3 regions of the uncultured Rummeliibacillus sp. genome follow, and region 3 is predicted to be linked to each of the others. Evidence: riboswitches for the same ligand, from Rfam matches in the RefSeq annotation. Region 3 holds a riboswitch; each other region holds the start of a gene.
The links. Region 3 has a riboswitch for thiamine pyrophosphate ahead of tenA (thiaminase II). Riboswitches for the same ligand answer to the same signal wherever they lie in the genome.
Positions count from the first base shown of each region.

Region 1: linked by a shared signal. The riboswitch ahead of thiT (energy-coupled thiamine transporter ThiT) and the one ahead of tenA (thiaminase II) in region 3 are both predicted to bind thiamine pyrophosphate.
Region 2: linked by a shared signal. The riboswitch ahead of Q0977_RS07455 (ABC transporter ATP-binding protein) and the one ahead of tenA (thiaminase II) in region 3 are both predicted to bind thiamine pyrophosphate.

Region 1 covers NZ_CAKQBI010000009.1:32,749-43,204, reverse strand. Annotated here, with positions in the region: gene Q0977_RS07975 (C39 family peptidase) at 1-402, shown strand, start outside; gene Q0977_RS07970 (ATP-grasp domain-containing protein) at 496-1,710, shown strand; gene Q0977_RS07965 (aspartate/glutamate racemase family protein) at 1,714-2,418, shown strand; gene Q0977_RS07960 (DEAD/DEAH box helicase) at 2,540-3,820, shown strand; gene Q0977_RS07955 (aminopeptidase) at 3,833-5,062, shown strand; gene Q0977_RS07950 (DUF4870 domain-containing protein) at 5,345-5,731, opposite strand; TPP riboswitch at 5,878-5,983, shown strand; gene thiT (energy-coupled thiamine transporter ThiT) at 6,103-6,663, shown strand; gene map (type I methionyl aminopeptidase) at 6,908-7,660, shown strand; gene Q0977_RS07935 (tryptophan-rich sensory protein) at 7,729-8,457, opposite strand; gene Q0977_RS07930 (polyphosphate kinase 2 family protein) at 8,636-9,406, shown strand; gene Q0977_RS07925 (GNAT family N-acetyltransferase) at 9,622-10,167, shown strand; gene Q0977_RS07920 (carbonic anhydrase) at 10,377-10,456, opposite strand, start outside.
Region 2 covers NZ_CAKQBI010000008.1:85,705-96,160, reverse strand. Annotated here, with positions in the region: gene Q0977_RS07460 (ABC transporter permease) at 16-786, opposite strand; gene Q0977_RS07455 (ABC transporter ATP-binding protein) at 752-1,519, opposite strand; TPP riboswitch at 1,593-1,682, opposite strand; TPP riboswitch at 1,757-1,865, opposite strand; gene Q0977_RS07450 (metalloregulator ArsR/SmtB family transcription factor) at 2,023-2,397, shown strand; gene Q0977_RS07445 (heavy metal translocating P-type ATPase) at 2,414-4,780, shown strand; gene Q0977_RS07440 (hypothetical protein) at 4,866-5,048, shown strand; gene Q0977_RS07435 (hypothetical protein) at 5,155-5,349, opposite strand; gene tlp (small acid-soluble spore protein Tlp) at 5,482-5,703, shown strand; gene Q0977_RS07425 (small acid-soluble spore protein Tlp) at 5,879-6,121, shown strand; gene Q0977_RS07420 (penicillin-binding protein 2) at 6,297-8,447, shown strand; gene Q0977_RS07415 (DEAD/DEAH box helicase) at 8,721-10,456, shown strand, end outside.
Region 3 covers NZ_CAKQBI010000005.1:121,158-131,613, reverse strand. Annotated here, with positions in the region: gene Q0977_RS05230 (polysaccharide deacetylase family protein) at 1-228, shown strand, start outside; gene Q0977_RS05225 (NADPH-dependent FMN reductase) at 360-905, shown strand; gene Q0977_RS05220 (GNAT family N-acetyltransferase) at 1,071-1,550, shown strand; gene Q0977_RS05215 (LysR family transcriptional regulator) at 1,574-2,455, shown strand; gene Q0977_RS05210 (trans-aconitate 2-methyltransferase) at 2,505-3,257, opposite strand; TPP riboswitch at 3,407-3,504, shown strand; TPP riboswitch at 3,562-3,659, shown strand; gene tenA (thiaminase II) at 3,723-4,406, shown strand; gene thiM (hydroxyethylthiazole kinase) at 4,393-5,142, shown strand; gene thiD (bifunctional hydroxymethylpyrimidine kinase/phosphomethylpyrimidine kinase) at 5,142-5,966, shown strand; gene thiE (thiamine phosphate synthase) at 5,953-6,582, shown strand; gene Q0977_RS05185 (phenylacetate--CoA ligase family protein) at 6,671-7,834, opposite strand; gene Q0977_RS05180 (methyl-accepting chemotaxis protein) at 7,881-8,951, opposite strand; gene cstA (carbon starvation protein CstA) at 9,329-10,456, shown strand, end outside.

The DNA.
Region 1 (10,456 bases), on a different contig from region 3:
GGAAATCCTGCAGACAAGTTAACAGGTACATATATTTTTGCTCCAGCGATCACAAAAACTGCAAAAAAAGTAGCAAGAGATTATAAATCAAATCTTCAAGTGACGAATCTTACTGGTGCTAGCAAAAAGAAAATAATAGAAACTGTTCAACAAGGTATACCGGTGATGATGTGGGTAACATTGGATTTATCAAAGCCAAAGAAAAAAGAAGGCTGGTATATTAAAGGGACCGACCGTAAACCTAAAATGTATAGAAATTTACATGTAGTAGTGCTAACTGGGTATGAGGATGATAAAGTTATCGTTATGGATCCACTTCATGGCTACGTTTCTCATGATACGACAAAATTTTTCAAAAGCTACAAAGAAATGGGTTCACAAGCAATTTCGATAGAAAAATAAACTATAACAATTTAAGACATTGTTCGTTTATAAACGCAAAATATGATAAACTAATGGCATTAAAATAAGTACAAATAAGTGAGATGATCAGAAATGGCAGAACAACCATTTTTACCAATATTAATCGGATCAGATATGAATGCATATGGTATGGCACGAGCTTTTTATGAAGCTTATGGCATTAAAGCAATCGTAGTTGGACGAGCACATTTAACAGCAACACAAAATAGTCGTATTCTACACTTCAAACAAGTTCCAAACTTAAAAGAAAACTTTGTAGAAGAAATGAAAAAATTAGCAAAAGAATACGAAAATAAAGATTTACTATTAATGGGATGTGGCGATGACTATGTCAAACTCATTATTAAAAACAAACCAACTTTAGAACAATATTTTACAGTTCCATACATTGATGAATCTTTGATGGATCGCATTTTACTTAAAGAAAACTTCTATAAAATGTGTGAAAAATATAACTTCAGTTATCCTAAAACAGATACTTGTACGTATGAGACATATGAAAACTTCCAAGTGAAATTTGACTATCCAATCATTATTAAAGCATCTAACTCAGTTGCATATTGGGCATGTAAATTCCCTGGTAAGAAGAAAGTATTCGTTGCACATGACGAAGCTGAAAAAGATGCTATTTTAAAAGCAATCTATAGTTCTTCTTATAAAGATCACTTAATCATTCAAGAGTTTATCCCTGGGGATGACTCATATATGCGCGTATTGAATGCATATGTTGCAACAGATGGTAAAGTGAAGCTAATGTGCCTAGGTAACCCAATTCTTGAAGAACACTCTCCAGAAGGTATAGGTAGTTACGCTGCAATCATTACTACTTATGATAAAGACTTGATGGATCAAGTTCGTTTCTTCCTAGAGGACATTGGTTTTACAGGTATTGCAAACTTTGATATGAAATATGATTACCGTGACGGTAAGTATAAATTATTTGAGATCAATCTACGTAATGGACGTAGTAGTTATTATGTAACAGCTGCAGGCTATAACTTAATGCAATATGTTGCAGATGACCGCATGTTGCATATTCAACAAGAATGTACCTATGCAAATAACGAACATTTGTGGAGTATCATTCCAAATGGCGTGTTATTTAAATATGCACAAAATAAAGAGTTAAAAGCAAAAGCTCGTAAACTTATTAAAGAAGGAAAAGCAACAAACTCATTATTCTATAAAGAAGATATGAATTTCAAACGTTGGTACAAGCTAACATTAAATAGCTTAAATTATTACCGTAAATACAAAAAATATTTTAACAATAAAGGTCTGTCTTAAGTTATGAAAAAGAAAGTACTTGGCATTATTGGCGGAGTTGGACCTTTAGCAACAATGCTCCTAGGCGAAACAATTGTCCGAAGAACTTTTGCGTTTAGAGATCAAGAACATATGCACTTTATCATTGATAATGATACACGTATTCCTGATAGAACAGATTACATCTTAGATCACTCTAAACCAAATCCACTACCAGTGATGGTAGAAGATGCTCATAAGCTTGCAAACGCAGGAGCAGATATGATATGTATTCCTTGTAATACAGCGCATAGATTTTATGAAGGTTTACAAGAAGGTTCACCTGTTCCCGTTCTGCATATGATTCGAGAAACTGCAAAGAAAGCACACCTATTGAATGCAAAACGTGTGGGGATTCTTGCAACAATCGGTACTTTGACTTCTAACTTATATCAAGAGGCTTTACTCGATGAAGGAATAGAACCAATTGTACCAGACAAAGAAATGCAAAAAGACCTTATGTCAGTGATCTATGACTATGTAAAAGCAGGAAAGAAAATCTCAAAAGAACAATGGCAACCCATTGAGACGGCTATGATAAAAGCAGGTTGTGACTATATTATATTAGGATGCACAGAACTATCTGTTGTGAATCGTGATTTATCTCTAGATAGTAATTTATATATCGATGCACTAATTGTATTAGCAGACACTGCAATTACTAGTTGTGGATATGAACTATTAGACTAAATTGAAACACCTGTCCTTTTCGGAGGGCAGGTTTTTACTTAAATACTTTTTAAATAAATCAATTTCATTATATATGAAACAAATCATCATAAAATTACACTGAGAGAAGGTGTGGGAAACAATGACATTCCTAAATTTATTAAATGAAGACTTACAAAAAAAGTGGAGCTTCCCATCCACTATGCCAATACAAGATCAAATGATTCCAGCACTTATAGAAGGTAAGGATGTTGTAGCTGAATCTCCAACAGGTACAGGTAAAACATTAGCTTACTTATTACCGTTACTTCAAAAAGTAGATGGAACAAAAAAAGCAACTCAAGCTTTAATCATAGCGCCATCTCAAGAATTATGTATGCAAATTGTAGAGGTTATTCGTGAATGGATTGCTGGCACACCTATTACTGTTGTCCCTTTAATTGGTGGAGCAAATCCACAAAGACAAATTGAAAAGTTAAAAAAGAAACCAACAATTGCAGTTGGTACACCAGGAAGATTAAATGAGCTTGTTAATGAAAGAAAGTTGAAACTGCATGAACTGACTACAATCATTTTAGATGAAGGTGATCAGTTACTAAGTAGGGACTATCGAGTAATTGTAAAATCTTTTATCGATGGTGCTGATCATAATCGCCAAGTAGCGGTTGTATCAGCTACAATAACAGATGAAATTGAGTTAGTTGCAAAACGTATGCTTCATGATCCAATCAGACTTCAAGTAGAGGTTGAAAAAGACTTACTAGGTGATAGCAAGGTAGTACATTCTTTTGTAAAGCTTGAACAACGAGATAAAACAGAGTTTCTTCGTAAAATTTCACATATATCAGGCGTGAGAGCCCTTGCTTTTATAAATAATTTAGATCAACTACTAATGAAAAAATCTAAACTGGATTTCCGTAATGCACCAATCGTTGCACTACATTCTGAGATGAAGAAGGAAGAAAGAAAAACCTCATTAGATAGTTTCCGTAAAGGAGAAGCACGAGTCCTAATTGCAACAGATATTGCGGCACGTGGTTTAGATATTAAAGGGTTAACACATGTTATCCATGTGGATGTTCCATATACAAAAGAACAATATGTGCATCGTTCAGGACGTACTGGTCGTGCTGGAGCTGACGGTGAGGTTATTACATTATTAGCTTATCATGAAGAACAAGCCTATCATAAACGTATGCGAGAATTATCTATTAAACCAGTTGAAAAAATTTGGTCTAATGGTCAATTAATCGAAGGACATGCGGAAGTAAAACCTCCTAAACAAAAGAGAGGGAATAATAAATCTTCAGGCTCATATTCTAAAAAGAAAAGTGAAAGTAGCTCATTTGGAAATTCTTTTAAAAAACAGGAAAACAAAAAGTTTTTTAGCAAAAAGAACCGTCTAAACAATAAAAAAAAGTGAGGTAACTGATTAATGACATTTGAAGAGAAGTTAGAGCAATTTGCTGAGTTAACTGTTAAAGTGGGTGCCAATGTTCAAAAAGGTCAAACACTCCTTATTAATACAACTACAGATACTGTCGAATTTACAAGGTTAGTTGTTAAAAAAGCTTACGAAGTAGGAGCAGCTCGTGTAACTGTTAATTTTTCTGATGATGTGATAAATCGTGAATTTTTCGATAATGCACCGGATGCTGAGTTTGCAAAATTCCCTCGTTGGATTAGTGAACAACGTGATGAACTAATTGAACGAAAAGGGGCATTACTTTGGATTGACGCAGCAGATCCAGATAATTTAACAGGTGTTCCAGTTGAAAAATTATCTGCGCATCAAAAAGCATCCGGCAAAGCTTTAGAAAACTATCGTGATGCTGTTATGAATGATAAAATTGCTTGGTCAATTATTGCTGTACCTTCTAAAAAATGGGCTGCAAAGGTATTCCCAAATTTAAAAGAAGAAGAACAAGTACCAGCACTATGGGAAGCTATTTTTAAAACAGTACATATCGGTAAAGGAAATGTAATCGATAATTGGGAACAACATTTGAAAAACTTAGATCAACGAGCAGCTATTTTAAATAAAAAACGATATGCAAAATTACATTACACTGCACCAGGAACAGATTTAACAATCGAATTACCTGATAAGCATATTTGGTGCACAGGAGCAAGTTACACACCAGAAGGTACATCATTTGTCGCTAATATGCCAACTGAAGAAGTATATACAATGCCATCGAAATACGGCGTCAATGGCTATGTGTCAAATACAAAACCACTTGCATTCCAAGGGAATATTATCGATCAGTTTAAAATTACCTTTGAAAACGGCAAGATTGTAAAAACTGAAGCAAAAGTTGGTGCTGAACTTCTTCAAGAACTAACAAAAGCTGATGAAGGATCACAATATCTTGGTGAAGTAGCACTTGTACCACATGAATCACCAATTTCAGCATCGAACATTCTATATTACAATACATTATTTGATGAAAACGCATCAAACCACTTAGCGATAGGTGAAGCTTATCCAACATGTTATGAGGGTGGAAGTGCACTTTCAAAAGAACAACTTGAAGAAAAAGGTATCAATACTTCTATTACGCATGAGGACTTCATGGTAGGTAGTGGAGAGATGGATATTGATGGTGTTCTACCTGATGGAACTGTAGAGCCTATCTTTAGAAAAGGAAGTTGGGCATTCTAAACTGCATTGCTGAACAAGATAAAAACCCTTCAACGAAAGCCTATAAGTACGTATGGCTTATTTATTGAAGGGTTTTTTATCTCTAGTAATACATTGTGGAATGATCATTATTTTTTAAAAGGGTTTTTCTTCTTTCTAGCGTCAATGGCTTTTATGATGATTGGATAAACGATTGGTGCGATTTTTATAGCAGCTTTTACAACTTTTCTTACTTGCATAATAAGCACTCCATTCTTTGGATCTTCTGTATTTCGACATGATAAATCCTCATATAGATAATATCTAAGCTTTAAGAACTTTTATACCTTGAACAATATTCCATATAAACACTGCAAGGGATAAAATGACTTCAAAGACAATAAATATTAGCCATGCAATCATGATAAATGTATCACCACTTGATGAGTATGACAAACCATTTGAATTTAAACCAATTGACTCATAACTAGTCGATTCAAAACCAAAGTTTATGATAACAGCTATGAAGATAATAACGCCGATAATAGTAGGTATGATTAACAATAGGTGAGAGAAGAAAGCACGTTTTGCATGTCTTTTAACTTCAGGTTCAGTTGCTACAAAGAACACGATTAATGGTAAAATAAATCCTGCAAAAAAGACACTAAAATAACAAAGCGATGATAATACACGATTATTATTCACATTCATCACCTCCATTCAAACATTCATATATATCCTACGTATAAAAGCGGATAAAAGATTCATATGTTTTACAATAGACAAAGAATTATTCTCTATTGAATTTCCAACTTAAGTTAAGTACAATAAATATGTTCAAAAAAATTTAATGATGTATCGACCACAAGGGGAGCCGTAAAGGACGGCTGAGAGTGAACCCGAAGTTCTAACCCTTTGAACCTGTAAGTTAATGCTTGCGTAGGAATGTGGATAGAAAACCGACTTATTCGATGTCAGGACTATCCTGACGTCGTTTTTTTTATGGTGAATATCTAATTCTGGCAATACCAGAATAAGCTTTAGACTTATGTGATCTGCATCTGAACTAAGGAGGATGAAAATTGAACAATAAGAAATTATTAATGATGATTGAAATTGCGATTTTTGCAGCAATTGGTTTAGTTTTAGATCAGCTTTCATTTAGATTGTGGGCTCAGGGAGGCTCTATTAGTCTTGTGATGGTACCAATTGTGTTGATGGCTTTTCGTTGGGGAACAGTACCAGGGCTTGTAACGGGTTTCCTAATAGGAACATTACAAGTAATAATGGGAGGTTATATTTTAACCCCATTACAAGGCTTTATCGATTATTTCTTTGCGTTTACAGTTGTAGGTTTAGCCGGAATCGTCCGACGTCAATTACTTAAGGCTAGTAAGGAAGGAAAGAAAAAGCAAGTGGTGGCGTATATTACACTTGGCACTTTTATAGGTGGGTTATTACGCTATATTGCACACACGGTGGCAGGAATTGTATTCTTTGCTGAATATGCAGGAAAACAAAACGTGTATTTATACTCAATTATTTATAATGGGTCGTATATGATACCTGCCATTATATTAACAATCATTGTAGCATCTCTTCTCTTTACTACAGCACCAAAATTATTAGAGCATAAGAGATAAAAAGAATAGACGCTTAATAAAAAGCAATTGGCCTAGTTTTCTATATTAATAGGAACTAGGTTATTTTATTTGATAAATTTTTTTCATTTTTATGATGTTAAGGAGATTTGTATGTATAAGTAAACTTTTACTGTATCTATAATATGATAGCTATAAGTTTAGAACGTCAGGGTGTTTTCTAAAACCGCATTTCTTAAATTGTGGTATAGTTAAATGTAGATAAAATGAGAAGGGATCGTTACAAATGATTGCAAAAACGAAAGAAGAAATAGATGCTTTGATGAAAGCAGGCCGTGCGATGGCTGAAATTCGTGAAGCGATGAAAGCTGCAACAAAACCAGGTGTTACAACAAAAGAATTAGACGATTTAGCTGGTAAATTATTCGAAGAAAAAGGTGCTGTTTCAGGACCAAAAGCAGAATATGATTTCCCAGGTTACACTTGTATTAGTGTTAACGAACAAGTAGCACATGGTATTCCAAACCATCATAAACTTAAAGCCGGTGACTTGATTAATATTGATGTGTCAGGCCATGTTAACGGTTATTATGCAGATACAGGTATTTCATTTATCGTTGGAGATGTTGAAAAACCAGAAGTTCAAAAAATTTGTGATGTAGCACAAAGTGCATTTGATCGTGCTATGAAAAAGGTTAAAGCTGGTTCTCGTTTAAGCCAAATTGGTAAAGCAGTAGAACGAGAAGCTCATGATAATGGGTTATCAGTTATTATGAATTTAACTGGACATGGTGTTGGACACTCTCTACATGAAGAACCACAATATGTGTTAAATTACTTTGATGCTTGGGATCGTACAATTCTTAAAGAAGGAATGGTATTAGCAGTAGAACCATTTATCTCACAAAAAGCTGAGCATATTGTAGAAGCTGGTGATGGCTGGACTTTTATTACACCAGATAAATCTTTAGTCGCTCAACTTGAACATACAATCATTGTTACAAAAGGCGAACCAATTATTACAACAAAAATTGACTAGAAAAAGTTAAAATAAAAAGCAGCTTAAAAGTTTGAAACCATTAAGCCACTTATTCAAGCTCTCTGAATTTATTCAGAGGGCTTTTGTTTTTTGATAAAAATAATTCCTACAACAAGTACACCACTCAAGAAAAGAGCAGCAGTTGTAACAAGTAATTCTTCAAAACCATTCTTAAATGCAATTCCAATAAAAGTCCAAATATAAATAATAGGGAAAAGGATATCTTCATAATGAAATCTGACATGTAATGCAATTGCTGCTCCAAATGTAAGCATAATTACTGCCCATAAAGGTTCGCTTAAATCTAAGAAGCTCCAATGATTATGGGTAAACAGGAAAGCGATGTTCATAAAAGTGACAATACTTTCCCATGCAAGGTATATAGAAATGGGTAAGCGTCCTACCCATGACCGATTCCAAACGGGATAGGTAAAATACAAACCTATCAAGGATAATAACATTAAAATAATAATGATAACTGACCAGGTAAAATATTCATAATGCCATAAGTAAATCCATAAAATATTAAGTACCGAACTCGTGACAAAATAAACAGTTTGCATAAATGTTATATGGTATTCGGTACGACGATTTTTCCACAAAAGATAAATCCAATAGGTCAAAATAATATAGATAAATACCCGAATAATATTAACGTACCCTGCAGGACTAAATAGGACAGTATAGCTATTGGAGATCTCACTTGTTGTATGGCCATTAAGTGGAATAATGTTAGCAGCTATGCTAAATGTAACCATGGCCAAATATATAATGGTTACGATCAATAGTCTGCCCAATACAATCTCTCCTTTCTGATTAGATTAGTGAAACAATCTAATAATTGATATGATGTACATCAAATTCCATAAATAATTAGTCACTCTATAGTATACAATCGTTTTAGTGTAACAACAAATACCATTTTAGTGAACATTGCGGTAAAATATTATAAAGATATAAAAAGGAGTGGATAAAGTGACTACACATATTGAAAAGCTGGATTTAAATAAAAAGCTAGACGATAAAATCTCCTATAAGAAAGAACTAAAAAAGCTCCAATTTGAAATGCTGAACATTCAACAATTCCTATTTAAGCATAATATTGGATTGATAATAGGTTTTGAAGGGATGGATGCAGCAGGGAAGGGCGGCGCTATTAAGAGATTAACACAGCGCTTAGATCCAAGGGGATATATAGTACATCCTATAGCTGCTCCTACTCAAGAAGAGTTAAAGTATAATCATCTTCATCGATTTTGGAAACGACTTCCTGCAAGAGGACAGATAGGTATTTTCGATCGTACGTGGTATGGACGAGTACTTGTTGAAAGAATTGAAGGATTTGCTTCAAAAGACGAATGGGGACGTGCTTATGAAGAAATCAATCAATTCGAAAAATTGTTAACAGATGATCATTACATTGTATTGAAATTCTGGATACAAGTATCAAATGAAGAACAGTTAAATAGATTTAAAGAGCGTCAAGAAGATCCTTATAAAAAGTGGAAGCTTACGGATGAAGATTGGCGTAATCGAGATAAATGGCCTTTATATATTGAGGCTGCTAATGATATGTTCGATAAAACAGATCAAAAGAATGCACCTTGGATTTTAATCGAGGGCAATGATAAAAAATACGCACGTATACAAGTTCTTAAAGAGACGATAAAACATGTAAAAAAAGAATGCGAACGTCAGGGCTTGCAAGTTACAGATCCTACAGAATCTTTAACTAAAGAAGTATAATATTTAAGTTTACATAGTTTTATCATAGATAAACAAAATAGTAAAAGAAAAATTTATTTTGGTTCTAGTTGAAAGAGACTTTGTCACTTAATTTTATGCATGAATTTTATATTTACTTCAGTGTTTAAGTATGGAATTCTGAATCTCTTGTTAAACGACCTTTTACAATATTCAAATGATATCTTCAATATATCGAAAAGGATGGATAATACTGTATGGTATTTTTAGAGGGACAACGTTGTTATTTGCGTACTTTAGAGTTAGCGGATGTAACACCATATACTCAAATGGTTGCACGTAATATGCATTACTGGTCAATCCATGAGCCATTACATCCACCTGAATACTACACTGAAAAAGTCCAAATAAAGAAAATTCAAGAGTCTATAAGGCAAATGCGCGCGAATCGGGAATATAGTTTTGGTATTTTCGCTTCTGAGAGTACGGAGATAATAGGGCATATTTCTATATATTCGATTAGACGTCTCCCTTTCTCCAGTGCTTTTGTAGGCTATTCAATGGATGAGGCACATACGGGAAAAGGGATTGTATCCGAAGCACTTTCACTTGTTTCAAAATTTGCATTTGAAGATCTTTGTATTCATCGATTGGAGGCATATGTTTCTCCCAAAAATGTAGCATCTGTCCGCGTATTAGAAAAAGCAGGTTATTTAAGGGAAGGGTTATTGCGTAAACTACTTTATATTAATGGGAAATGGCAAGACCATTATTTATATGCACTAATGGAAGAGGACTATTGAAAGGGTAAGGCCGCTTGGCGGAGATGGAGGACCAAATTCCATAGATTATTCAATGGAATGTAATATAAATGATATTGAAGATTTCCCGGGAAATCTGTCGAATTATTAAAAACTTGTGCTTTTACTGTATGATGTATTTCTTAAATAATATTTATAGTGATGAGATAAATACAAAAACAGCGATTTCCTCATAAGGAAACCGCTGTTTTTTATATCTTTGAGCCGTCTACAATTATATCTAATTTACCCGTCTTAGGATCAATGACTAAACCGTGAACGGGGATTGAGT
Region 2 (10,456 bases), on a different contig from region 3:
ACATCTCCTATTAATTTAGTTGGCTTTGCTCCATTTATTTGTAACTCTTTTTTCTATCCATGACGCTAATGCAAATAATAGAATACCTACAATGGTTAATACTGTGATAGCTGCAAAGACGCCTTCGGCATTTAAGTTTCCTGACATTCTTCTGCTATAATAGCCTAACCCTTCACTTGCACCGAGCCATTCTCCAATAGTGGCTCCAACAAGGGCAAAAACAATGGCCATTTTAAAGCCTGAGAAAAAGGAAGGCAGTGCCATTGGGATTTGTAACTTTTGAAAAATTTGAAATCGGTTTGCGCCCATCGAACGTAGCATTTCGATATATTCTTTATCACAGGACTTCAAACCGTCATAAGTTCCCACAACAATAGGGAAGAAACAGATTAAGAAAGTGACAGCCACCTTGCTCCAGATGGTATATCCAAACCACAGTACAAAGATTGGGGAAAGTGCAATAATAGGTATCATTTGTGAGATCACCACTGCTGGATAGACAATCTTTTCAATAGTTTTTGAGAAAAACATGATAACTGCAATAAGTATGCCCCCAATGACAGCGATAGAAAATCCAATAAAAAATTCTAACATTGTGGCACTTAAATGCTCGATTAAAAGTGGTTGCCAATTCGCAAAAATCATTGATACAACCCCAGTTGGTGCTGGTATGATAAAACTTGGAACAATTTTAGACCGTACAAGCCATTCAACAATAGCAAGTACAATGATTGAAAATCCGATAAATAAACTATAGGTTTGTAGAAAATTTTTGAGTGCTTTCATTTGCAATTTTCTTCTCCAATTCTTGACGTAGTGTTACGATTTCTTCAGAAAAAAGCATTTCCGATTTTCGTGGACGTGGCAAGGGTATTAAAATTTCTTCTATCCGTTGATCTGGATGTAATAACAAAATCCGATCACTAACAAAAATGGCTTCTTCTAAATCATGTGTGATAAAAACAATCGTTTTGTTTAAATCTTGCCAAATGGATAATAACCAAGATTGCATTTCCTTTTTTGTCAATGCATCAAGGGCTCCAAAGGGTTCGTCGAGTAAAAGCACATCTTTTCCTGTTAATAGGGCACGTAAAAAAGCTACACGTTGTCGCATACCTCCAGAAAGTTGTTTTGGTAGTGCGTGCTCGTATTCACTAAGGCCTACTCTTTGTAACCAAACCCTCGCTTCATCCTTCGATATATGTAAATCCTTTTGAATTTCAGACGCAATTAAAATATTATCGAGAATCGTACGCCAAGGAAGTAGTAAATCCTTTTGTGGCATATAGCCAACATCACCTAAAGAAATCTCTAGATCATCAATGCGGATTTCACCTTCGTCGGGTTGAAGAAGACCCGTCATTAATCTTAAAATGGTACTTTTCCCAGTCCCGCTTCTACCTACAATAGAGATGAATTCTCCCTTTTTTATCTCCATATTCAGTTTTGAAATTACTTGATTTTTTTGTTTGTCCTTGTTGCTATAGCTATAAGAAATATTTTTTAACTTAAGTGTCATTTTTTCTCCCTCCTAAAACAAAATAAAAACTGCTTCCTATAAAGAAAGCAGTTTCGGTAAAACATTAAATAACATGTCTCATAAACTACTTTCCTCCGCTAGTGCAAACTAGATCAGGTTCAAAGGGTACAATCTCAGCCAATTGGCGCCCCTAGTAGAATCAATAATATTTAATTGTTGTTTCGTACAAATAAAAAAACCACTCAATAGGAGAGTGGGTTAAATAACAAGAATCATTACTTATATAACTCACTTCCCTCCGCTAGCGTAAACTAGATCAGGTTCAAAGGGTTTAGAACACCGGTGTTCAGTCTCAGTCCGTCCTCGGACACCCCTAGTGCTATTCAGTTTCCTTATATAGCTTATCACGTACAAAAATTTATGCAAGACTTTTCATTATTAAGATAATCTGGATAAAAAATATAATTTGAGGACATTTTTGACAATTGTAAAGTTTGAAGCATATACTATATTCAAACGGATGTTTGACTGAGGTGGATGATTTGAGTAAAGATGCTCAGAAAACGAATTCAGATAGTTGTGAAGTATTTTGTTACAACGAAGAAAAAGTAACGAAGATAAAACAGCAAATAGAAGAAGTGAATGGTGTTGAATTGCTATTTAAGGCATTAGCCGATTCAACAAGGTTAAAAATTGCATATGCTTTAACTTTAGAAAAGGAATTATGTGTATGCGATGTAGCAAATATCATTGGTTCTTCAACTGCAACTGCTTCGCACCATTTACGATTATTAAGAAATATGGGATTAGCGAAATTTCGAAAACAAGGAAAGCTCGCCTTTTATTCATTAGCAGATGAACACGTACACCAACTAGTATCAATTGCAATGATTCATACAAATGAAGGAAAAGAATAAAGAGGGTGAATAACAAATGGACGAAGGAAAGGCAAAAGTAAAACGTGAACTCATATTAGAAGGATTAGATTGTGCCAACTGTGCTCAAAAAATTGAGAATGGTGTTAAAACAATAGATGGGATTTCAAATTGCTCAGTGAACTTTGTAACAAAGTCACTTTTAATGGAAACAGATGAAAAACAAGTAGAAGATGTTGTAGCTGAAGCAAAGAAGAAAGTCAAAACTCTAGAACCTGATATTACAATACTAGAAAAAAATAATCCGAGTATTATGAGAACTTTATATTTGAATGGATTGGATTGTGCCAATTGTGCAGCGAAGATTGAGACTGAAGTAGGAAAACTTGAAGGAGTCACTCATTCTTCTGTTGACTTTGTAACCAAAAAATTGCAAATTAAAGCTTCAAATCCAGATCAAATGGAAGACTTGGAGAAAAAAGCAACGGAAATTATAAAAAAAATAGAACCAGATGTAAATGTTGTATCCGAGATACATAATAGCGGAAATAAACAACATAATCATGATGATCATGCGAGTAGTACTACGAAAAAAATGGTGACTCGCTTATCCATTGGTGCTATATTGGCTGCAATTGGTATGTTTGCTCCGCTATCCAATATCGGAGAGTTAAGTTTGTTCATCATTGGTTACCTCATTATCGGTGGAGATATCGTACTAAGGGCTGTTAAAAATATTTTTAGAGGGCAAGTTTTCGATGAACATTTTTTAATGACATTAGCAACAATTGGTGCATTTGCAGTTGGGCAGTATCCTGAAGGTGTAGCAGTTATGCTGTTCTATCAAATTGGTGAACTGTTCCAAGGAATCGCTGTTAATCGTTCACGCAAATCGATTAGTGCATTGATGGATATTCGACCTGATTCTGCAAATGTTAAACGTGGGAATAATGTGCTAAAAGTTTCTCCAGAAGATGTAAAAGAAGGAGATATAATCATTATTAAACCTGGTGAAAAAGTGCCTTTAGATGGAGTAATTACTGAAGGTCATTCGATGGTTGATACGTCTGCCTTAACAGGAGAATCTGTACCACGTGAAGTTGAAGTTGGAAATGAAGTACTAAGTGGATTTATCAATAAAAACGGTCTTCTAACAGTAGAAGTGACAAAAGACTTTGGCGAATCAACTGTTTCAAAAATTTTAGAATTAGTTCAAAATGCAAGCAGTCGTAAGGCTCCTACAGAGAACTTTATTACAAAATTTGCCCGCTATTATACACCAGTCGTTGTGATTGTAGCTACTATTCTTGCTATTATTCCACCATTGCTAATAACTGGTGCAACTTTTTCAGATTGGATTTACCGTGCATTAATTTTTTTAGTTATTTCTTGTCCATGTGCACTTGTCGTTTCGATTCCTCTTGGATTCTTTGGAGGAATAGGTGCTGCTTCGAAAAAAGGAGTCCTTGTTAAAGGAAGTAATTATTTAGAAGCGTTAAATGATGTCAAATATGTAGTGATGGACAAAACAGGTACGCTTACAAAAGGTGTGTTTGCGGTGAATAGTATACTTCCGACTTCCACATGGACGAAAGATGAACTATTAGAATTCGCTGCTATTGCCGAAGTATATTCAAACCATCCAATTGCTCAATCTATTCTCGATGCATACGGTAAAAATGTCGATAAACAATTATTAAAAGACTATAAAGAAATCCCGGGACATGGGATTCAAGTTATGATCAATGGAAAAGAAATATTAGTTGGCAATGCAAAATTTATGAAAAAAGAGCAAATTTCATATCCGCAAATAACTGAAGTTGGTACCATTGTTCATGTTGCTATCGACAAAAAATATGCAGGAGCCATTAGTATTTCAGATGAAGTTAAAGAAGATTCCGCGCATGCCATTCGCTTATTAAAAGAACTAGGCATTAAGAAGACAGTTATGCTAACCGGAGATTCTAAAATTGTGGGAGAATCGGTTGGAAAACAACTTGGAATTGATGAAGTATATGCAGAGTTGCTACCTCAACATAAAGTGGAAAAAATTGAAAAAATAGATGTTCAAAAACTACCAAAAGAAAAAATTGCATTTGTTGGTGATGGTATTAATGATACACCTGTATTAGCACGTGCAGATGTTGGTATTGCTATGGGCGGATTAGGATCTGACGCTGCCATCGAAGCAGCAGATATAGTCATCATGACAGACGAGCCATCTAAAATTGCAGAGGCAATTAGCATAGCAAAGAATACTCGCAAAATCGTATGGCAAAACATATGGTTTGCTTTAGGTATCAAAGCTGTTTTTCTTTTATTAGGTGCATTTGGTATTGCTACAATGTGGGAAGCTGTTTTTTCAGATGTTGGTGTAACTTTACTTGCTGTTTTAAATGCAATGAGAGTGTTGCGCGTCAACTAGTGATTACAAATATTTTGAAAGTATAAAGCTGAAAAGAAAATCCAAACTAATACTGTAATTCAAAATAGTATTAGGAGGGTATTATATGCCAGACAAATTAATTCCAAGATCGCATGGTAATTTTGGTAATTCTGAAGAATTTGGGTTAGAATATAATCCGGAAAATAAACAGAACGATAATAAGATTAAAATCACAAAAAAACTTTTCGGATCAAAACAGAAAAAAATAGATAAATCAGAAGAAATAGCACGCCAAAATTTAGAGTAGCTAAATGGGGCAATTAGAATGTGGAATAACATTTTAATTGCCTTTTTTCATTCAAAGACATTCAGATAATAAAATGACACCATAATCATGGTGTCATTAATATATATCATTTATCAACTTTGTCATTTGATTGTTTGTTGATATTAGCTATGGCGTTTTCTCTCCATTCAGCCGCAAATTCTGCTTTATAGTTATCAGGGCTATTACGTGGATCATTTGTGGTTCTTGTATCTTTAGCATCTTTAAAATTGCTGTTATGATTCTTTTTGTTTTTAGGTTTATACCCATTTTGTTTAGGCATGGAATTTCACCTCCCAAATATAATTTGTTCAAATCATTATTTTTTATCCTCTCATATCAACGCATAAAAACAGCAAAGCTAGTCAAACTAATGCTGCAATACTAAAATGATCTTATGTAGGAGGACTAGAAAATGGCAAAACCTGATGACAGATCAAATAATGTGGAGCGATTAAAAACAGCAGTTCAAAATACGAAAGAAAATATTGAAAAAGCTGAGTTCAGTGCAGAATTCGCTGGACCAAACGAAGCCCAAAAAATAAAAGAGAAAAACAAACGTCGTAAACATGCAATCGAAGGCATGAAAGAAGAAATTCAAGACGAAGCTGCAGCTCGAAAAAACGGATATCAATAATTAAAAGAGGGGGTTGTCCTATAATTATAAAATTATGGGACAGCCCTTTCTTTCTATAAATTACTTAAGGTGCTTTTCAGACACGACCTTATAGCAGTTTTAACATACGAATCGTCCGTATAAACTGAACAAAGAAAAACAAACTAATATAGATAAAACAAGAGGAGGTTCGCAAATGTCGGATAATCATCGTCCCGAATCAAACGATAGATCCAATAGTGGTTTAAGAATTCAAAGTATGATTGAAAATACAAAGAAAAATATCGCTGAAGCTGAGATGGCAATGGAATTTGCAGGTGAGGAAGAACTAGAACATCTTCAAGAAAAAAATCAACGCCGTAAACGAGAAATTCAAATAAAAGAAAAAGAAAAAGCAGATAAAGCAGCAGAAAAAGCATGGAGAGATAGTTTTAAATAAATAAACAAAGAACCGCTATATTTAATTATATATGGCGGTTTTTGTTAATTATTGGGGGATTCATTCCATTTTCTTTAATTGTAAATTAAAGTAAAAATATTATTTTAATGTTTATGTAGTATTATTATTGTATTATTAAATGTATTAGGAAATTAAATAGAGGAGGTGCCTTAGTTTGCGTCAAAGAAAAAAATCAAACAAACCATATGAAAAGCTTATATTTCGTATGAATGTTCTTTTCTTTTCAATTTTCATCTTATTTTCCATGCTGATTTTGCGTTTAGGTTATTTGCAAATTGTAAAGGGAAAAGACTATGTAAGAGAGGTTAAAAAAACTGAAGAGGTAACAGTAAATACAAATGTACCACGTGGTCGTATTTATGATCGGTCAGGCCGTATTTTAGTAGACAATAAGCCCAAAAATGCTATTACATATATAAAACTCCCAACAACATCGACTACAGAAATGCATAAAACAGCAATTAAATTATCCAGTTATATTAAAATGGATACTTCCAAAATAGCATTACGTGATAAGCAAAATTATTGGATTTTACTACATAAGAAATTAGCCTATAAAAAAGTCACAAAAAAAGAAAAGGATGTTATCGAAAAAAATGAAAAACTAACTTCTTCTAAAAAACAAGCAAAGATCGATCAATTAGTTCGTGAACGTATTACTGAAGATGAACTAAAAAGTTTAACGAAAAAGGACTTACAGGTATTAGCTATATATAGCAAAATGGTAGCGGGTTACAATTTAACACCTCAAATTATTAAAAGTGATAATGTGACACATAAGGAATTTGCAGTTGTTTCAGAGCATTTATTTGAATTACCAAATGTCAACACATCTACAGACTGGGTACGAGTAAAAAAATCAAAGTTAAGTATTCTGGGTTCAACGACTACACCAGTAGAAGGAATTCCTAAAGAAAAATTAGATTACTATTTAGCTAGAAATTATTCGATGAATGATCGAGTGGGGAAAAGTTATTTTGAAGAAGAATATGAAGAACTATTGCAGGGGAAAAAGGCCGTTATAAAAAGTAAAACAAATAAATCTGGACAAGTAATGGGCACAAATACAATATTTGAAGGAACCCCAGGAAATGATTTAGTTTTAACAGTTAATAGTGAGTTACAGTTAAAAATGGAAAACGTCGTTGAAAAACAACTACTTGAAGCAAAATTTAAAGGAGGATCGAGTTTACTCGACCGAGCATTTCTAGTTATGATGAATCCAAACACTGGTGAAGTTTTGTCTATGGTTGGAAAAAAACTTGACCGTGATCAAAATGGTCATGTAAAGGTAAGTGATTATGCAATTGGAACATACACTTCTGCTTATGAAGTTGGTTCTGTTGTAAAACCTGCAACATTGTTAACGGGCTACTCTCTTGGTGCCATTAAACCAAATCAAGTGTTATTAGATACACCGATTAATATTGCTGGAACTATCAAAAAATCGATTTTTAATACTTCTGGTTCAATTTATTTAGATGACTTAACAGCATTGGAACGATCATCAAATGTTTATATGTTCCAAACAGCCTTTAAAATTGCTGGTGTCAATTACGTACCTGGTGCTGGATTACGTATTGATGGCAATAATTTTACAAAAGTTCGAAATTCCTTTGCGCAGTTTGGTTTAGGGGTCGAAACAGGTATTGACTTACCAGGTGAAACCACAGGTGTTAAAGGAACGGAAACAATATCAGGTAAGTTTTTAGACTTAGTAATTGGCCAATATGATACTTTTACTCCTCTACAATTAGCACAATATGTTTCGACTATTGCAAATGGAGGAAAGAGAATACAGCCACATGTATTAAAAGAAATTCGTGAACCTTCTAAAGACGGTAAAACACTAGGAAATATTATTGAAGAAAAAAATCCAAAGGTTTTAAATATCATAGAAAATCCACAAGAAGAAATAGAACATGTAAAAAAGGGGATGCATAGAGTTTATTATGGTAATCAAGGCTCTGCTGCATTTAACTTTAAAGATACTAATTTTGATGCTGCTGGAAAAACAGGTACTGCAGAAGTGGTATACTATGGACCAGAAAAATCATTATATGGTACAAAAACCTTAACAATCACTCATATAGGTTTTGCACCATACAACAATCCAAAAATTGCGTATGCAGTTGTTATTCCATGGGTTACAACATCTGGCTCAATTTCAACTTACACGAATAATATCATTGCAAGACAGGCTATTGAAGAATATTTTAAATTACAAAAGAAAAATATGAAGAATAATGATCATCCCGTTGGTAAAAAAGTTCAAAAATTCAAATCAGATTCAGAAGATGATTAGGAAGTGGACTTTCAATGACAGTGGTCGTTTCAAAAGAAAAAGTGCAATCAAGTCAATTTGCACTTTTTTTACGTTTAGAACCCGCTGCGGATATCTTTTCAGTCGAAGAAGTCGCTTTTATTCACTTCAACTAGTAGTTTGAAAAGCAGCATTTCAGACTGCATGTGATACGTATTGTTATGAGGTGCTATGTATAGTTTGAATGTTGAATAGATGATAAGATAGGAATATCTATAGAATTCAGTTAGTTTTGGTAGAAAGGAGCGGGAGTACATGGATCTAAAAGTAACCCACAAAATGATAAAAGATATGTGCGGTACCGTTGCTTTCAAAAGGGGAGACTCTTTTAATCGTTCAAAAAAGGTCATCTTGAATCATTATAGTGAAGATTATTGTGAAGCTACAGTAAATGGAACTGAGGATTTTCATGTTACGATTGAAAAGGATTCAATAGGGAAACTAAAGACTACTTGTAGTTGTCCTAAGTTGATGAACTTTCAAAAAAGTTGTCAGCATGTTGCGGCTGTATTATTAGCAATACAAGATCTACAACAACTCGGAATATCTCCTAATAATCTACATGATAAAAATAGAGAGATTACTGAAGATTTCATGAAAATCTTTGAACACAAATCAAAAAGAACTAGTGGACATCAATTACATTTTGAAAATAGAGAAATACTGGATGTAGCATTTACATTAAAACCAATTGCACGCCAAACAAATCAGCATTTATTTGGCATTAAATTAAATATAAACAACCTTAAAGTAAAGAATATAAGAGCGTTTCTTCAAGATGTAAAACTAGGGAAAACGAGTGATTTATCTGCAGATTTTCAATATGACTCTACGATTCATTGCTTTGAAAATAACACGGATGAAGTGATACAGCTTCTCATTGCATTAGTGGAAGATGAAAAAAGTCAATTGAATCCATTAGAGAGTATAAGTGAGGAAATATTATTAATACCGCCATCCAATTGGGACAGGCTTCTAAAACGATTGGAGGTAGTTTCAACAACTTTAGAAAATAACAGAGAGCCTTTTAAATTATTAAATGGTCCGTTACCTTTACATTTTACAGTAGAAGAAGTAGCAGAAAAGGAAAATGATTACCAATTAACGATTACAGGTATTGAGCAGATGATCGTTATGGAATCTTATGGATGTATTATTTGGGGAGAAAATATATATAAATTGGATGAAAAAGATTTTGCAAGGGTATGTGAACTTAAGAACATGCTTCCTCATAGGGATGCAAATTATATTTCAATTCCAAATAACCAAGTTGATATTTTTTTCAATAAGATTGTACCTGGTTTGAAAAAAATTGGTATGGTCGAATTGAATAGAAAAATAACGCAGAAAATGATGAAACAGCCTTTGATTGCTAAGCTTTACTTAGATCGTATTCATAATCGTCTACTAGCAGGGGTGGAATTTCAATATGAAAATGTCATTATTCAACCATTAGAAAGCAGAGATATTCCTATAGGACCTATGATTATTAGGGATTTAGACAAAGAAGAGGAAATACTTCAACTCATGGACGAAAGTGGCTTTACGAAAACAGAAGGCGGCTATTATATGCAAAATGAGGAGCTGGAGTATAAGTTTTTGTATCATGTTGTCCCTAAACTTCATCAATTGGTACAAATCTATGCAACAACTGCTGTTCGGAACCGAATCGTGACGAATCATTTTCCAACTATTCGTATTAAGCATAAAAAGGATCGGATGAATTGGTTAGAATTTAAGTTTGAGATGAAAGGTATTGCTGATGACCAAATTCGAGAGATTTTAGCAGCACTTGAAGTTAAAAAGAAATATTTTCGTCTTCAAAATGGTACATTACTATCACTTGAAACAAAAGAAATGGAGGAATTACAAAACTTTCTAGATGAAGTACCAAAGCAAGATGACGGTTATGAAACAAGTCTTGATATGCCGATCTCGCAGGGACTTCAATTTTTAGATAGGATGGATAGTGAAATCTTCACGGTTGAAGA
Region 3 (10,456 bases):
CATCTAGATACATTGGATTGGAAAAATCCAGGCGTTAGAAGAATTGCAAATAAAGTTTTAAATGGTACTTCCCCGGGTAATGTAGTGCTTTTCCATGATGGAGGGGGCAATCGTACTCAAACAGTTAAAGCATTAGAAATTATTTTACCCCAACTTGAAAAAGAAGGATATAAATTTGTTACAATTTCCGAATTAATGGGAGAAAAAAACCCTCGTATAAGTAAATGAACATAGGGTAAGGATATTTCGAAAGAATAATCCTTACTCTAATTATGTTTGAGTAAATAAAGGACAATAAAATTGAAATTATCTTGAATTAATAATAATCTTGAATTGAAATATGAATAGGAGGAATTAACATGAAAGTAGTTGCGATTGTTGGTAGTATCCGTAAAGAATCTTATAATATGATGTTAGCAAAGTTTATTCAAAAACATTATGCAGATCAATTTGATTTGGAAATATTAAAATTAAATGATATTCCAATGTACAATCAAGATATTGAAAATGAAGCGCCTCAAGTTGTACTTGATTTTAAAGCAAAAGTAAAAGAAGCAGATGCAGTACTTTGGGTAACACCGGAATATAATGGTTCTATTCCAGGTGTTCTTGGAAATGCAATTGACTGGTTATCACGTGTAGATAAAGTGATGATTGGCAAACCGTCTATAATCATGGGTGCATCAATGGGGAACCTTGGTACTGTAAAAGCACAAATGCATTTACGTGACATCCTATTTGCACAAGGTCTTGGGTCACCTGTGTTACAAGGAAACGAAGTCTATGTAGGTGCAGCACATACAAAATTTGACGCTGAAGGCAATTTAATAGACGAAGGAACAGTTAAATTTTTAGATTCAGTAATAGCTAACTTTATGGAATGGATGAAATCATATCTTTCATAATGAATACGAAAATTATGGCTCCTATTAAAGGAGTCATTTTAATTACCCTTAAAAATCATGATTATATTTCTCTCAGAATAAATAATATTTAGTTCCTCTTTTAATAAGGAGTTTGTTACAATTGAATAGACATAATATTCTAATAAATAAAAAGGGATAATGATAATGAAAATTACATCGCTCCAATTATACCCGAAGCAAAAAGTAGTCCATTTCTTTATGCAACATTGGGGGACTACTGAAATGGTTATTTCATCGGGAATATATGATTGTAGCCAATTAGATGGATTTGTTTCGATTAATGATCAACAAGAAATCATTGGACTCATCACATATATTCTTCGAGATGAAGAATGCGAAATTATTTCATTAGATAGCATCGAAGAAAGTCGTGGAATTGGTACAAAACTTGTCCAAGAAGTAGAAAAAGTGGCTCTAAAAAAGGGTTGCAAACAAGTTATATTAATAACAACAAACGATAACTTAAATGCACTAAAGTTTTACCAAAAAAGAGGATATCACTTAACTCAAGTCTTGCCAAACGCAGTAGAAAAAGCAAGAACATACAAACCGGAGATACCGTTGATAGGATATGATGGTATTCCAATTAGAGATGAAATAAAGCTTCAAAAAACACTTGTTTGAATACAGTTGATGGGAGGTTGCGCATGAATACAGAATGGTTAAGAACATTTTTAGTGGCAGCCAAAACAGAAAATTTCGGGGAAACTGCTGAAAAACGTTTTTTAACACAATCTACTGTGACAAAACACATTCATCATTTGGAGAAAGAACTAAATACACCGTTATTTGAACGAAAAGGTAAAATAGTACGTTTAAATATGGCTGGTGCCCATTTCTACGTCAAAGCACAAAAATTAGTTGACATGCTTGATGAAACGCTAAGGAGTACACAAGCTTTTTTAGATGGTTATACGTCTCATCTAACAGTTGGTGCAGCCCCGCAGATTGCTAACTCAACATTACCAAAGATTATCGAGCATTTTAATGCCAATAAACCACATATTCAGATTTCGCTTGAACTATTAAATTCCAATCAGATAGGAGAAGCTGTTTACCGTGGTGTAGTAGATGTCGGTCTATCTAAAATAATACCTATACGAGAATTGCAGATTGAAATGATTGCAGATGAAGCTATTCAATTAGTGAGTTCACCCTCTAAAAGTGAAGTAGAGGCAACTGAATTATTGAAAAATGAGACCATTTTAACCCATGAATATGCACCATACTGGGAAGACATTCAGCATGTGCTTACAGGTAAATTTCCTTCACATAAAAGTATGCAAGTTAATCAAACTGAAGTTATAAAAAATTTTGTTAAGCAGGGACTGGGAATTGCATTTTTACCACAAAGTGTTGTGCAAAAAGAAGGAGAAGAAGGCATACTAAGGATTCAATCCTTAAACTTATTTCAGCAGATTACTTCGCAAACTTATTTTATTTCTAAATACATATCTAGTGATATTCAAGCTTTTTTAGAAAGTAGCAAAGCTATTTATAGTGCATTAACAGATTCTATAAACTGTTGAAGTTCAATATAAAAGGCATTCCACATTAATTGAAATGCCTTTCCTTTGTCTATTTAACTGCAACAAACCGGAGCCTCCAATAATCAGCAATCCAAGTATGTTCTTTATATAACTGAGGCTTTAAAATTTCTTCGCATAATTGAATAACATTCTGTTTTTGAGTATTAGATAAATGTTGAAAAATATTATTACTAAACATTTGCAACCAATTTCTGATCCCTTCATCTCCAATAAGCTGGGTTGGGCGTTCGTATAATGTCATCATCTTCACTTGGAAGCCTGCCCGTTCTAATAATTTACTATATTCCTCAGCTGTAGGAAAGTACCAAGGAAAGTAATCTTCAATATACGCATAACCCAATTCAGTCATACTTTGTTTAATCGCATTTACAATTGAAGAGATATTTCCTTTCCCACCCATTTCAGCAACAAAACGGCCATTTGACTTTAAAGCATCATAAACATTTTGTACAACGATTTCAGGTTGTTTGATCCAATGTAATACGGCATTAGAGAATACCGCATCAAATTGATGATGTACGTTAATTTGCGTAGCATCATTTACAGAAAATTGTAATTGTGGATATTTTGTTTGTGCTTGATGAATCATTGTTTCTGATGCATCGATGCCATGTACTAAGGCTCCTTGATTTGCAATTTTGTTAGCTAAATCTCCTGTACCACAGCCTAAATCTAAGATATTTTCACCTCTCTGTGGTGCTAGCAATTCGACTAAACCTCCGCCAAATTTTGAAATAAAATTGTGCTTTTGATCATATAAAACTGCATTCCATTCACTCATTTGACCATCTCCTTTTAATGAGCTTAACAGAGAATTTGAAAGTAGAGATATGATTGATAAAGGAAGTATTGATTCCAAAATGGAATAGTAAGAGTAGGTAAATTTATCCTTGAGTAGCTAATTCATAAATGCTACGATAAAAGTAACTTAAATATTTGCAGGGGGACACTTTTGTGTTGAGAAGGTAAAACCTGACCCTTGGAACCTGGCAGTTAACACTGACGTAGGGAGCAAAGTACATTCAAAGAAATTTTGTACAGTAGCTCTCCATAATTTGGAGAGTTTTTTTGTACCCAAAACAAATATTTATGTGCGGGGGGACACTTTTGTGTTGAGAAGGTAAAACCTGACCCTTGGAACCTGACAGTTAATACTGACGTAGGGAGCAACGTAACACTTTAAGTCTCTATGTCCATTCATGGAGACTTTTTTGCGTCTACGTCCAACTACTAAGGAGGACTTAGAATGACATTTTGTGAAGAAGTGAGAAAAGAAACAAATTTGTATTGGGAAGGAAGTTTTGAGCATCCGTTTGTAAAAGGATTGGTTAATGGGACGCTGCCAATTGGAAAATTCAAATTTTATATGATGCAGGATGCTTATTATTTAAAAAATTACACAAAAGTACTGGCTATTGCCGCATCAAAAGCAACGGCGAATGAAGATATTAACTATTTCCTAGAAACAGCCAGTTTTATCAATGCAGCTGAGCTTGAATTACATCGAACAGTTTTTCAAGAGCTCGGGTGTACAGAAAAAGAATTAGAAGAATTTGAACCTGCTCCAGCTGCATATAATTATGTAAGTCATATGTATAATGCAGCCCATAATGGTGATGTTGCAGAAGCATTCGCAGCAATGTTGCCGTGTCCTTGGCTGTATCAAGAAATCGGAGAAAAGTATAAAAATGCGAAACCCGGTGTCAAATTGTATGAAGAATGGATTGCTATGTACAGTTCCCCAGATTATAAAGAAAAAATTGAATTGCAAAAGTCGATGATGAATCGCTTTGCAGAAGAGCAACCTGAAAAAGTAGCACGATTAAAATCGCATTTTAAAAAAAGCTGTTATTATGAATGGAAGTTCTGGGAGATGCCTTGGACATTTGAAGATTGGAAAGGTGAAGTGACTAGCTATGAGTTTATCTAAAATTCGAATGACTAATCCTCTTATTCACTGCATGACGAATTATGTAGTAGCAAATTTTACTGCTAATGGGTTGCTAGCAATTGGTGCTTCACCGGTTATGGCAGATGAATCGTCAGAGGTAGAAGAAATGGTATCCAATGCATCTGCGTTATTGCTTAATATTGGAACGATTAACAATCGTACTAGGAAAGCAATGATACTTGCAGGGCGTAAGGCAAATAGTAGACAGATACCTGTTGTACTTGATCCTGTTGGTGTTGGTGCCACGGCATATCGAAAACAAACCGTTCAAGATTTATTGGTAGCAGTGCAAGTCGATTTAATCCGCTGTAATGCTGGGGAATTAGCAACAATTGCAGGTGTAGAGTGGCATGCGAAAGGTGTAGACAGTGGTGAAGGGGAAATTGATATTGAACAAGTGGCAAAACAAGTAGCGAGTCGATATCACTGTTTAGTTATTATAACAGGACCTTCAGATATATTAACAGATGGTGAAGAAGTGAGAAGTGTTACAGGTGGTCATCTATTGATGACACAAGTGACAGGAACAGGATGCTTACTTAGTTCCATTTGTGCGGCTGCTTTAGCAGTAGAGGGAGATAAGATGACAATTCTTCATGATGTGTTAAAAGATTATAAGGTAGTTGCAGAACGTGCTGCATCTGCGAATTTACTAGGATCTTTTCAAATAGAAGTGATTAATGGATTACACGATATATCTAGAGGTGATCAATGATGGATATTGTAATGACCATAGCAGGTTCTGATAGTAGTGGTGGTGCTGGTATTCAAGCTGACTTAAAAACCTTTCAAGAACTAGGTGTTTTCGGCACATCTGCTATTACTGCTTTAACTGCTCAAAATACATTGGGGGTAGAAGGTATTTTCCCTACATCATCTGTTTTTGTTAAACAACAAATTGATAGTGTGATGAAGGATCTACCAGTAAAGACAGTTAAAACAGGTATGTTGTTTTCTGCTGAAATTATAGAAGTTGTTGCTGAAAGTTTAAAAGATAAAGATATTCGTCTCGTGGTTGACCCAGTAATGATTGCCAAAGGAGGAGCATCTCTTCTTCAATTAGATGCCGTTGAAGCATTGAAAAACAAATTACTTCCACTTGCTACTGTTTTAACGCCCAATATTCCTGAAGCAGAAGTAATCAGTGGAATTACAATTGGAACACCCACAGATATTAAAAAGGCAGCCGATATTATATTGGATATGGGCGTTTCATGTGTTGTGATGAAGGGTGGACATTTAGAGGGAGAAGCTGCAATCGATAGAGTGTACTTTCGTGATGGTACAACATTTTCTATGCAAACAAAGCGAATTGAAACTAGACAAACACATGGAACAGGGTGCACTTTTTCATCTGCAATAGCGGCATTCTTAGGACAAGGGTTAAATTTACGTGAAGTTATTATCGAGGCAAAGAAATTTGTACAATTAGCAATTCAGAACCCTTTAAATATTGGTCATGGTCATGGTCCTACCAATCATTTTTCTTATAAAATTGCACAAGGGGTTTGTGAGGTGAAAATCGTTGAATCGAACTGATTTAGCTACCTATTTTATCATGGGAACAACAAACTGTAACCGTGCTCCACTTAGAGTTCTAGAGGAATCATTAAAGGCAGGAATAACTTTTTTTCAATTGAGAGAGAAAGGGAAGAATGCATTAAAAGGTATTGAGCTAGAAGATTTTGCAATAGCTTGTCAAACTCTTTGTAAAGAATACAATGTACCTTTTATCATCAATGATGACGTGGAACTAGCATTGAAGATTGACGCAGATGGTGTTCATGTAGGACAGGATGATACTGCACTAGAAGTAATTCGAACAAAATTCAAGGGTAAGATTGTTGGTGTATCCGTTCATACAGAACAAGAAATGAACAATGCTGTAAATGGTGGTGCGGATTATGTAGGGATTGGTCCAATATTTGAAACAAAGTCAAAATCAGATGCCAAAAAACCTTCAGGTGTAAGTTTTCTACATCATGCAAGAACCCTGTATCCAGAGTTTCCGATTGTTGCAATTGGTGGTATAACTGAACAAAATGCATCACAAGTTATACAAGCTGGAGCCGATGGTGTTGCTGTTATATCGGCAATTTGCAATAGTAAAAACATAAATGAAACTATAGAATCATTTAAATCATTCTCTAAATAATTTTAATAAAAAAAGGTAACTTATCGTCTGAAATTGGAAGATAAGTTACCTTTATTAGAATAATCAGTGAGTAACACAAAGTTTATGATCAATATTCAATGTAGGAGTATTTACCAAATGCCGGTTTCTCAGTTAATGTTTCAATTGGTATAATATCTTGTAATTCGATAGAAACATTAACTCCAAGTAAAGTAGATAGTTCTTTTTGTATTGATTTACTATCGATTTCTATTAAATATTGTGAAATAAAAACAATTGAACCATTTTCAATCCTCATTTTCCACATAAATGGAACTTGACTAAGAGAGTATACTGCTTCTTGAATGTCGTACAATTTTATCTCTTTTGTATTAATTGTTATTGCGTCATCCTTACGACCATAATGAACAAGAATATCGTTTTTATCGCCACAACTACAGTTGTTTGCTTTACGAATTTCTACTAGATCATTATTATAATATCGAAGAAGAGGCATACCTTCTCTACCAGAAGATAGTACGCAATTACCAATTGTGTTTGGTTGTACTAGATCTCCATTATCATCTACAACTTCAACTTTTACTTGAGGATGGTTAATGTGATAATGTCCATTTTGGCAAGTTACAAATAATCCCCCTGTTTCTGTACTACCGAACAATAAATAGACTGGAATACCCCATAATTTTTCAATGTATTTTTTTCTGGCAGGAGAAACTACTTCTCCACCTAAAACAAGTGCTCTTAAACCTTGAATAGGATATTGTTGCCCCATTTGTTTTCCGGTTTGATAAAGTTTTACTGCTTCAGTTGGGCCCAATGCTAAAATAGAGGGCGAAGTTCTATTTATTATTTCGATTACTCTTTTAAGGGGAGTTGCTTTACTCCATTGGTCGACCCCAATATGTCCTGCTTTGACTTTATTTGCTGCCCAGTACAAGATAAAAGCTGGTAATGCTACTGCGAACGGAAATCGGTTTAAAATAAGATCATTTTCGGTTAACTTGAGATCCGAACGTATTAATACATCTGCCTCTTGTTTTACATCATTATGACTGAACCAACTTGGTGTTGGTGTTCCAGTAGTTCCACTCGTTTCGTGATATGTAGAGATGTCTCGTTGGTTAACACCAAGGACGTCTTGTGGACTTACATTTCTTAAATCACTCTTAGTGGTAAAGGGAATGCTATTCCAGTTTTCTAAATCTATACTATCTAATTTTTTTTGATAAAATTTAGACTTTAATGCTTTCTCTATAAAGAACTTATTATTCATAGTGAAATCCCCCTAAATAACAATCTAATTTGAAAAGCGAAACAAACTAATCGATATTATCCTTTTTAGTTAAATATTCTTGAATAGTCGAATGGAGTTCTTCTATCATATTTCCACCGCTCAGCTGAACCTTTTTTGTGAAATCTACAGTTTTAGTAATTTCTTCAGACCCTGCAGCTAGTTGTTGGATTGCTGCTGAAACATCGGTGATTTGATTTGATACTTCCACAATTTCACTTTGAATAGTGCTAAAGGTATGCTTAATATCATTTGCACCTTGCACGCCATATTTTACTTTTTCTCTACCTTCTTCGATCAAGTCCACAGATTTTCCAACATTCATCTGAATAGATGAAACGATATCTATTATCTGATTGGAAGAATATTTCACTTCTTCTGACAATTTGCGAACTTCATCTGCTACAATGGCAAATCCATGTCCGTGCTCACCTGCTCGAGCTGCTTCAATGGCTGCATTTAATGCTAATAGATTAGTTTGACTAGAGATATCTGTTATCGTATTAACAATTTTTCCAATATCATTAGAGAATTTTGATAAATCCGTAAGAACATTTGATACGTTTTCAACAGATTCATTAATGGCATTCATTTGGTTTAGAACGATATCAAGTGATTCAAATCCTTTTGTGGTAGCCTCATTTGTTGATTGCGAAGTGCTTGCAACTGCTTCTGTACTTGTTGCAATTTGTTCTATACCATCTGAAATACTAATCATTAATTCGGTGCTTTTTTCTACATTTTGTGATTGAATGTTTGCACCATCCATAATCTTTTCTGTTAATGTACTTAGTTTTTTGAATTTATCTCTAAATTCATCTGTGGCTACCTTTTCCTTTGAAGAAGAATCTGTAGTTATTGTTTCAATTGCTGCCGATAACTCTGATTGTGTATCAATGGATTCAATAATAGTTTCTTTTTCTGTTGTTACAATATCTCTTATTCTAAAGAAAAGAAGCAAGGAGATTGCAATCGAAGAAACCATTGAAAGTAAGATCAACAAATGAAATCCATAAGTTAGAGCATTAGCAAGTAATAACCCATTAGGGACAATGATAAGTAACAAACAAATTACATAAATATTCTTTTTCCAATTCAAGTATAATAGCTCCTTTCTTAAAATCTTTATTTAAACCATATCTTGTTTATCGGTCAAAACTCCTATTATTTTTATGGGTAAAAATAATTATTGTATAGGAAAATGTGATTATAATTAAGATAAATTAATACCTTTATACTACTTTGAAGAGGAGATTAAAATAAATTAGTTTTTTCAAAGAATTTTGTGTCATATGGAATATAAATTCCTTTTTAGGATATTTAATTTTAGAAATGTAATTTTGATAGAGTATTTAAATAATCCTTTATTTATCATATATAACTGTTATATAATAGTTTCATTCTAAGTATTCTATATTTTCAAATAATTGGAATGCTATATAAATTAATGTTTTTAGTTTAAGGGGGATGAGGGAAATGAATGCGGTTTCAGTTGTTATTGGTTCAATTTGTATTTTAGTAATTGCTTATCGTCTTTATGGATACTTTTTTACGAATAAGGTTTTAAAAATCAACGAATCAGAACCAACACCTGCGCATGAATTGGAAGATGGTAAAGACTATGTTCCAACAAACAAATGGGTAACATTTGGACATCATTTTGCTGCAATTGCTGCCGCAGGTCCGCTAGTAGGCCCTATTTTAGCTGCACAGTTTGGTTATCTGCCAGGATTGCTTTGGTTATTAATAGGGGCAGTAATAGGTGGAGCTGTCCATGATGCAGTAGTATTGTTTGCTTCGATGAAGAAAAAGGGGAAATCTTTATCGGAAGTGGCTAAAGAGGAACTTGGTCCTGTAGCAGGTTTTTGTACAGGTTTAGCCATGCTATTTATTATCACAATTACAATGGCAGGTTTATCAATGGTTGTATTAAATGCACTTGTCCATAATCCTTGGGGAACATTTGCTGTAGGGATTACGATTCCAATTGCTATGCTTGTTGGTATTGCCTATAAGAAGACAGGAAATTTAGTGGCTACTTCAATAATAGGCTTTATTTTATTAATGATTGGTGTATTTATGGGACCTTATATTAAGGATACAGCCCTAGGCGAATTCTTAAACTTTGATATGAAAACGCTCGCAATTATTTTACCTGTTTATGCGTTTTTTGCTGCAGCACTTCCAGTATGGTTGCTATTAGCGCCTCGTGATTATTTAAGTAGTTTCATGAAAATTGGTGTATTTATTGCATTAATCATCGGTGTATTCTTTGTAAATCCGATGATTCAATTCCCAGCTGTTACGGACTTTATCCATGGTGGAGGACCTGTTATCGCAGGCCCAGTGTGGCCATTTGTTTCCATTACAATTGCGTGTGGGGCAATTTCTGGTTTCCATGCATTTGTTGGATCAGGTACAACACCTAAAATGATTAATAAATGGGAAGATATTAGAGCCGTCGGTTTTGGCGCTATGCTTGTAGAATGTTTGGTAGGCATTATGGCGTTAATCGCAGCAACTGCTTTAATGCCTGGTGATTATTTTGCGATTAACTCAACACCAGAAGTGTTTAAAACATTAGGTATGCAAACAGTGCATTTA